2 regions of the Oerskovia sp. Root22 genome follow, and region 1 is predicted to be linked to the other one. Evidence: riboswitches for the same ligand, from Rfam matches in the RefSeq annotation. Region 1 holds a riboswitch; the other holds the start of a gene.
The links. Region 1 has a riboswitch for cyclic di-AMP ahead of ASE15_RS00450 (C40 family peptidase). Riboswitches for the same ligand answer to the same signal wherever they lie in the genome.
Positions count from the first base shown of each region.

Region 2: it holds a riboswitch for cyclic di-AMP, as region 1 does, so the genes downstream of both, ASE15_RS19080 (C40 family peptidase) here and ASE15_RS00450 (C40 family peptidase) in region 1, are expected to answer to the same signal.

Region 1 is NZ_LMIL01000001.1:106,446-110,852, reverse strand. Features, by position in the region: gene serC (phosphoserine transaminase) at 1-569, opposite strand, end outside; gene ASE15_RS00455 (metal-dependent transcriptional regulator) at 702-1,418, shown strand; cyclic di-AMP (ydaO/yuaA leader) riboswitch at 1,640-1,829, shown strand; gene ASE15_RS00450 (C40 family peptidase) at 1,979-2,617, shown strand; gene ASE15_RS00445 (universal stress protein) at 2,884-3,831, shown strand; gene ASE15_RS00440 (ABC transporter permease) at 3,915-4,407, opposite strand, start outside.
Region 2 is NZ_LMIL01000013.1:63,021-67,427, forward strand. Features, by position in the region: gene ASE15_RS19065 (DUF305 domain-containing protein) at 146-760, shown strand; gene ASE15_RS19070 (response regulator transcription factor) at 919-1,203, shown strand; gene ASE15_RS19075 (DUF4287 domain-containing protein) at 1,277-1,567, shown strand; cyclic di-AMP (ydaO/yuaA leader) riboswitch at 1,740-1,934, shown strand; gene ASE15_RS19080 (C40 family peptidase) at 1,935-2,738, shown strand; gene ASE15_RS19085 (sulfite exporter TauE/SafE family protein) at 3,034-3,837, opposite strand; gene ASE15_RS19090 (helix-turn-helix domain-containing protein) at 3,931-4,407, shown strand, end outside.

The DNA of each region.
Region 1 (4,407 bases):
TCGGCGAGGTCGACCGGGAGGGCGCCCGCGCCCGACGTCGCGTCGACGAGCGTCAGCGCGCCCTGCTCGCGCGATCCCGGGACGCGGCGCACGGGGGCCATGGCTCCGGTCGAGGTCTCGTTGTGGGGCCAGGCGTAGACGTCGACGCCGTCCGCGAGCTCGGGGAGCGCGACCGACCCCGGGGGAGCGGTGACGACCTGCGAGGGCTCGAGGAACGGTGCGCGGGTGGTCGCGGTCGCGAACTTGGCGCCGAACTCGCCGAACGCGGCGTGCTGGGCGCGCTCGCGCACCAGGCACAGCGTCGCGACGTCCCAGAACGCCGACGACCCGCCGTTGCCGAGCACGACCTCGTACCCCTCGGGGGCGTCGAACAGGTCCGTGAGCCCGGAGCGGATCCGGCGGACCAGGGACTTGACCGGTGCCTGGCGGTGCGAGGTGCCGAGCACGGACGTGCCGGCCTCGACGAGCGCGCGCACCTGTGCGTCGCGGACCTTGGAGGGCCCGCAGCCGAAGCGGCCGTCGCTGGGCAGCAGGTGCGGGGGGACGGTGATCTGGGTGGGCTCAGGCACAGGGCAACGATAGTCCGGCCTGGCGCGAACACCGTCGGGCGTCCACAATGTCGGTGGCTCGGACCTAAACTAAGGTCAGCGGCCCGCCGGTGCGGCAGGTGCCCCCAAGCCCCCAAGCGACAGGAGCGCGACGTGACCGACCTGATCGACACCACCGAGATGTATCTGAAGACCATCTACGAGCTCGACGAGGAGGGCATCGTCCCCCTGCGTGCGCGCATCGCGGAGCGACTCGGACACTCGGGACCCACCGTCTCCCAGACGGTGGCCCGCATGGAGCGGGACGGTCTCGTCGTCGTGACGGGGGACCGTCACCTCGAGCTCACCCCGGACGGCCACGCCAAGGCTCAGCGCGTCATGCGCAAGCACCGCCTCGCGGAGCGACTGCTGACGGACGTCATCAAGCTCGACTGGGAGTTCGTGCACGTCGAGGCCTGCCGGTGGGAGCACGTCATGAGCGAGCTCGTCGAGAAGCGCCTCATCGGCCTGCTCGACCACCCGCACTACGACCCCTACGGCAACCCCATCCCGGGGCTCTCGGAGCTGGGTGAGGACATCCAGGAGATCGAGTACCTCGACGGCGTGGTGTCCCTGCCGGCGTACGTGGCCGCCGCGGACCGCGCGGGACGCCAGCCGGGCGGGCTGCGCGTGGTCGTGCAGCGCATCGCCGAGCCGCTCCAGACGGACACGGACCTGCTGGCCCGCATCGCGGCCGCGGGCATCCTGCCCCGCCAGGAGGTCACCGTCACGCCGGAGGCGGGGTCGTTCACGGTGTCCGCGGAAGGTGCGGAGACGGTCCTCGACCTGCCCGACGACGTCGCTCGCCACATCTTCGTCACGGCGCCCTGAGCGCAGCGCACCACGGGTTCCGCCGCCGCCCCGCACCCCCTTCGTGGGGTGCGGGGCGGCGGTGTTCTCGGCGCCTTCTCGGGGTGCCCGGGGCAACGATCTTGTGCCGGTTCGTCCTGCTATACCAGGCCTTTCCAGGGCGTCGTGACGGGAACGTGACATTCACCCGGAGGTCGTGTACGTTCGGTTCTGCTTCACGGATGAATCGTCCGTCGAGGCCCTTGCGCGGAACGCCGAACCCTGTCACCGCGCGAGGAGCACCACGACCCGATGACAGGGACGGGGGACCCAAATTCGGGTACCGGAAACGGTGCCCTTGGGGTGAAGCCAGACGGACCTCGGTCCTGACGGCCGGGTGATTCTCCCACCCGAACCCGACAGCTGACCTCGCAGGCGTCCAGGAGAGGTATCCAGTGAACGCAGTCACGACCGGCGCACGCCACCGTGCAGCGCGACGCCCGCTTTCCACCCTTGCTTCGGCGGCGACGGCTTCCTCCGTCGGCCGCCGCACCGCTGTCGTCGCTGCCTCGTCGGGACTGATCGTCTCGATGCTGGGTGCGATGCCCGCCAACGCTGCGCCCGTCGACCACGACACGGCCAAGCTCAACACCGTCGACCTGAACGCGCTCACGACGCAGGCCCGCGCCGCGCTCGAGTCCGCTCCGTCCGTCACGGTCGCCGCTGAGGCCGGCTTCACGATCGAGAGCGCGGCCGTCGCCGTGACCCCCGCTCCTGAGCCCGAGCCCGAGCCCGTCGTCGAGCGCGCCACGCAGGCCTCCTCGCGCTCGGCCGCACGCACCGCGAACACCACGGCCACCACGTCGACGACCGAGAAGGCTGCTTCGGTCTCCGTCCCGGCCTCGGCCAACGGCAGCGCGATCGTCTCGATCGCCAGCCGCTACGTGGGCGTCCCGTACGTCTACGGCGGCACCACCCCGGACGGCTTCGACTGCTCCGGCTTCACGAGCTACGTCTTCGCGCAGGTCGGCATCACCCTCCCGCGCCAGTCGAGCGCCCAGGGCAACGTCGGCACCAAGGTGTCGCGTGCCGACGCTCAGCCCGGCGACCTGATCTGGACCCCCGGCCACATCTCGATCTACGCCGGTGACAACATGCAGATCGACGCACCGCGTCCCGGCAAGACGATCCAGTTCCGTCAGATCTGGCAGTCGAACCCCACGTTCATCCGCGTCGCCTGAGTCCCCTCGCAGGCCTCTGAGCCTCGCGGGAGCGATCTTCCGCAGCTCGAACAGCACCCCGTCACCCTGCCTCGTGCAGGGTGACGGGGTGCTGTCGTTCGCGGGGGAGCGAGGGCCGGGCCGACGGCAGGCGGGCCGTGGGAGCGCAGTGCGCCGACGAGGGAGCGACCCGCCCCTCCGGGGGTCCGGCGCCTCGGTGGACTTTGCCTGTTCTTTCGATAGGTTTGTCTCAGGATGGTGCTTCACCATCGGGAGGAGATGAAACCATGACTCGTGCAGAGATCGTGCTCGTCGGGGTCGACGGTTCGGAGCCCAGCCTGCACGCCCTGGACTGGGCGGCTGCGTACGCGCGCCAGGTCGGCTGGCCCCTGCACGTCGTGTGTTCGTACTCGCTCCCGTCCTTCACCGCGGCCTCGCTCGACGGCGGCTACGCGGCCCTGGACGACACCGCGATCCAGGAGGGTGCCAAGGCGGTCCTGGCCGAGGCCACCCAGCGGGCCGAGGCCGCGGGCGTCAGGACGACCGCCGCGATCGCGACCGGCGACGCCGCCGGTGTCCTGGTCGAGCTCTCCAAGGACTACAGCCTGGTCGTGGTGGGGACCCGCGGGCGGGGTGGGTTCACCGAGCGTCTGCTCGGCACCGTCTCGTCGGCGCTGCCCGCGCACTCGCGGTGCCCCACGGTCGTCGTGCCCCTGAAGTCGGGCGGGGAGGGCGGCGAGCTGCCGGCGATCCAGCCGCTCAAGCGGATCGTGGTCGGCGTGGACGGCTCACCGTCGGCCGACATCGCCCTGCGGCACGCCATCAAGCAGGCCAGGGCGTGGAGCGCCGAGCTCGTCGCCGTCGCCGGCGTGCCCGTCGGGGCAGGGGCCGGGTTGCTCGCCTGGCTGCCGGCCTCGATCGACCACCAGCAGGTCCTCGACGACATCACCGAGGGGCTCAACGTCATCGTGGACCGGCACGAGGCCGAGAACCCCGACGTCCCCATCAAGCGGATCGTGCTCGACGGGACGGGGGCCGAGCTCCTCACGGAGTTCTCGACGGCCTCGGACCTCGTGGTGGTCGGGTCGCGCGGGCGTGGTGGGTTCACGGGGCTGCTCCTGGGCTCGACGAGCCAGGCGGTCCTGCACCACTCGGCCTGCCCCGTCATGGTCGTGACCAAGCGTTGCGAGGACGAGAAGCCCCCGGTGGCGAAGGGCGCCTCGGCGGAGGGCTGACGACACCGCACCGCGTGGACGTGCCGGAGCGGGCGTGATCTCGAGGTCACGCCCGCTCCGGCACGCCGGCGGCCGGGGCGCGTTCAGTTGCGCGTGCGGTACAGGTGCATGGTGATCGGCGCGAAGACGGCCGTGAGGAGCACCGAGGCCAGCAGGACCCACCCGATCTGGTCGAACGTGGCGGTGCCGGCCATGAGGGCGCGGACCGCGGTCGCGAGGTGGCTCACGGGGTTGATCTCGGCCCAGGTGCGTAGCGCCGAGGGCATGGTGTCCGGGTCGACGAAGATGTTCGACGCGAACGTCAACGGCATGAGCACCAGCATCGAGACGCCCATGACCGCGTTGGGCGTGCGCATCACGAGGCCCAGGATCGTGAAGATCCAGCTGATCGCGAACGCGAAGACCAGCAGCAGGGCGACGGCCAGCAGGACGCCGACCAGCCCGCCGTCGGGCCGGAAGCCGATCGCGAGCCCCAGGCCCACCGTGATGACCGACGCGATCGTGTACCGGACCGTGTCTCCCATGAGCGCGCCCACGATCGGGGCGGGCCGCCAGATCGGGAGCGAGCGGAACCGG
Region 2 (4,407 bases), on a different contig from region 1:
CGCGCGCGGCGCCGTCGGGCTGCGGTCCCGCGGGGCTCGCCTCGCGAGGCACAGCCGACTCCCAGATTCGGCACCTACGCTGCTCGGACGCTCGCCGCACCGGCGCCCGCGTGCCCCGGCGATCCCGAGACACACCGGAGTCCTCATGAAGAAGCTGCCCGCCGTCCTCACCGCGCTCGTCGTGACAGCAGCCCTCGCGGGGTGCTCGACCGGAGGGGATGCACCCCAGGCGGAGGCGCCGGCCTCGTCGGCCGCCCCGGAGGGGGCGGCGCCGGCCGAGGCGAACGACACGGACCTGCACTTCCTCGCGATGATGACCCCGCACCACGAGCAGGCCGTCGAGATGAGCGAGATCATCCTGGCCGTCGACGGCGTGAGCGACGCGACGCGCGACCTCGCGCAGCGGATCCTCGACGGGCAGGCCGAGGAGATCGGGATCATGCGCGGCTGGGCCGACGCGTGGGGGCAGGACGACCTCATGCAGATGCACTCGGTGCACGTCGCGAACGGCATGCTGACGGGCGACCAGATGGGGTCGCTCGAACGTCTCGCGGACGCGAGCGCGGGGGACGCGACAGCGGTGGCAGAGGCAGAGAAGACGTTCCTCGAGCTCATGCACTCGCACCACGAGGGCGCGATCGCGATGACGCAGGGCGAGATCGCGGACGGTGGGTACACCGACCTGCAGGACCTCGCGCAGCAGATGGTCGACGTGCAGACGGCCGAGATGGCCGAGATCGACGGGCTGCTCGGGCGGTAGCACCGCGCGCCTTCCTCGCGCCGCCTCGCGCCGCCTCGCGCCTGCCCCGCCCCGCCCCGCCCCGCCCCGCCCCGCCCCGCCCCGCCCCGCGCGAACGCTACCGGCCGGTAGCGGCCCGCCGTGGCTACACTCCCGGACGTCGGGAGAAGGGGGGCAGCATGGTCGACAGGGAGCTGTCGGAGATCGTCGGGACGCCCCAGGACGGGGGCAGGTCCGTGCTGACGACGGTGCAGGTCTCGATCCTGTCGGGGCTGAGCGCGGGGCTCACGGACGAGGCCATCGCCGGTCGCCTCGGCATCAGCGTCCGCACGTGCCGTCGGCACGTGGCGACGCTCTTCCAGGTGCTCGGTGCGACGAGCCGTTTCCAGGCGGGGGTCCTGGCCGCGCAGCGCGGCTGGGTCGCGCGGCGCGTGCGGCACCGACCAGAAGGTGCGCCGTCCTGACCGATGAGTTCTGCTGGTCGGTGCGGTCTGACCCCTCGACCGCACCTGCTGGACCGAGAGAACCGAGGACCCCATGTCTTTTCAGGCGTACCTGGACACCATCGAGGACAAGACGGGGCTCACCCCGCGCGAGCTCCTGACGATCGCGCAGCAGAAGGGCTACGACGACCCGTCGGTCAAGGCCGGCGTGATCGTGGAGTGGCTCAAGGAGGACTACGACCTGGGTCGTGGCCACGCGATGGCGCTGGTCCACGTCATCAAGAAGGGGCCCACGATCGACAGCAAGCACGTCGGGTCGACCGGTACGCACCGCGACGAGTCGGACACCCTGTGGTTGGACGGCAAGGCGACCAAGCCAGCCTGAGGCGGGGCGTCCCGCCGTGCCCGACGGCGGCGCGCGCCCTCTCGCAGAAGGTGCGGTTCGTCGACGAAAGGGATCGATGTCCGACTCGCGGAGTTCGTTACCTCACTGTGACAATCCCTCTCTTGCCATGTACCGTCGATTCTGCTTCGCAGAGAACCCTCTCGCCGGAGCCCTCAGGTGGACGCCGAACCCTGTCACCTCCCGAGGCCACGAACTACACCCATGACAGGGGTGGGGGACCCATTCTTGTGGGCACCGGAGACGGTGTCCTTGGGGTGAAGCCGCACGGACCTCGGTCCGCACGGCCGGGTGAGCTTCTCCGACCCGAACCCGACAGCTGACCTCTCAGGCGTCCAGGAGAACACTCGTGACCTCACGCACGTCCGCGCGCCATCGTGCTGCGCACCGTCCCATCACCCCCTTGACGTCCCTCGGACGATCCGCCGCGTCGAGCGTCAGCTCGGTCGCCCGCCGCAGCGCCGTCGTCGCGGCCTCGTCCGGCCTGCTGATCTCGGTCTTCACGGCTCCGGCGAACGCGGCCCCCTCGACCGACCAGGCGAAGACGTTGGTCGGCACGGTCGACCTCGCCGCCGTCACCGCTCAGGCCCGCGAGGCCCTGCAGACCAGCCCCGTGGTCACGGTCGCCGCCGACGCGGCGCTCGCGATCGAGCAGGCCCCGGTCGCCGTGACCCCCGCACCGGAGCCCGAGCCGGAGCCCGAGCCCGAGCCGGCTCCCGCGCCTGCACCGCAGCGTGCCGCCGCGCCGTCGCGCTCGGTCGAGCGTGCCGCGCCCGCCGCGACCAAGACCGTCCAGGCCGCCGCCCCGGCGCCCGCGGCCTCGGGCTCGTCGGTCGTCGACATCGCCATGAAGTACGTGGGCGTGCCCTACGTGTACGGCGGCTCCTCGCCCAGCGGGTTCGACTGCTCGGGCCTGGTCCAGTACGTGTACGGACAGCTCGGCGTCTCGCTCCCGCACCAGTCCGGTGCGCAGCGCAACGCGGGCACGGCCGTCTCGGCCTCGGAGGCTCGCCCCGGAGACATCATCTGGACCCCCGGTCACGTCGCGATCTACGCCGGCAACGGCATGCAGATCGAGGCCACGACCCCGGGCAGCACGGTCAAGTACAGCAAGATCTGGCAGAACAACCCGACGTTCGTCCGCGTCGGCTGATCTTCCCGCCCACGAGGCCCCGTCCACAGCACTGTGGACGGGGCCTCGTGCGTTCCCGGGCACGAGCGTGCGAGCGGGGCGGTGACCCCGGGACGTCGCTCCCGAGGTGCGCTCCACGACCACCGCCGCGGATGAGTTGTCAGAACGTGGCCGGGCCATACCCCGGCCACGTTCTGACAACTGATCCGGGGGCTCCGCAGCCAGTCGGCCGGACCCGCCGCTACCGCCGAGCTGTCAGAAGCGGCCCGGGGTCACCACCGGCCACGTTCTGACAACTGATCGGAAGCCGAGCCCGTCAGACGACGACGGTCGCCACGAGGACCACCGCGAGCAGCACGAGGTAGGCCCGGGCGTGCACGCGGTCCGGCATCCGCCCGACGAACCGGCGCGTGAGGACGATCCCCAGGACGGATCCGATCGCCAGGCCGACGAAGGCCGAGAGGTCGACGTAGCCGAGGTGACCGGCCCCGAGGACCGATGCCGAGGCGCCGCCGGCCACCACGTAGGTGATCGAGGCGGCGACGGCGACGGGCAGGCCGAGCGGGTTGGCGAGACCGGCCGAGTCCGTCATGGACCAGCCGTGGCGACGGAAGAGCGGGACCGTCATGACGCTGCCGCCCACGCCCAGCAGCGCCGCGACCGCGCCCACCGCGGGCCCGACGACGAAGGTCGTCGCTCGGCCCAGCGGACGCGCGGGGCGTGCTGTGGCGAGGAACCCCGGGCGCAGCACCGCGTTGAGGAGCGTGACGGCGAGGTAGACGACGAACGCCCATCGCAGCGCCTCGCCGGGCACCAGGCCGGCGACCGAGGCGCCGAGCGCAGCGCCGATGGCGATGAACGCCGTGAGGGGCCAGAGCGCGTCGGTCCTCAAGGTCCCTGCACGGTGCTGGGCGAACGTCGCGACGCCCGCGTTGACGACCATGACCGCGGACGAGGTGGCGACCGCGACGTGCATCCCCATGTCCTCGGCGAGCGGCGCGGATCCGGGCCCCGAGAGGAGCCAGAGCAGCAACGGGACGATCATGAAGCCGCCGCCGAAGCCGAAGAGGACGGTGGTGACGCCGGTGAGGCATCCGGACAGGAGCAGGACGAGAAACATCAGGGTCCACGCTAAGAAGCAAGCCCCGTGGCGTGCATCCGCGGATGTGCCAGGTTCTTTCGCGATCACGCCAGCGCTGGGTAGGGTCGCGGTGTGCGCAACACCCCGCTCGACCAGGTCGACGACGTCCCGCGCGACGTTCTCCCGATCGGCACCGACTACGCGACGGGCGAGGTGCTCACCCCGCACCGTCACCGCAGGGCGCAGCTGCTGTACGGAGCGACCGGGGTCATGCACGTCGAGACGGACGACGGCAGCTGGGTCGTCCCGACGCACCGCGCCGTGTGGATCCCCCCGGAGACCGTCCACCAGGTCACGATGTACGGCGTCAGCACGTGCTCCCTCTACATCGAGCCCGCCGCCGCGCCGTGGGGACCGGCCACGTGCGAGGTCGTCACGGTCTCGCCTCTCGCCCGGCAGCTCCTCCTCGAGGCGGCCGACCTCCCCGTGGAGTACGACGAGCACGGCCGGGACGGCGCGCTGGTCCGGCTGCTCCTGTTCGAGGTGTCGCGCATGACGCCCCTGCCGTTGCACGTCCCGCTGCCGAGCGACCGCGCGCTGCTGGCGATG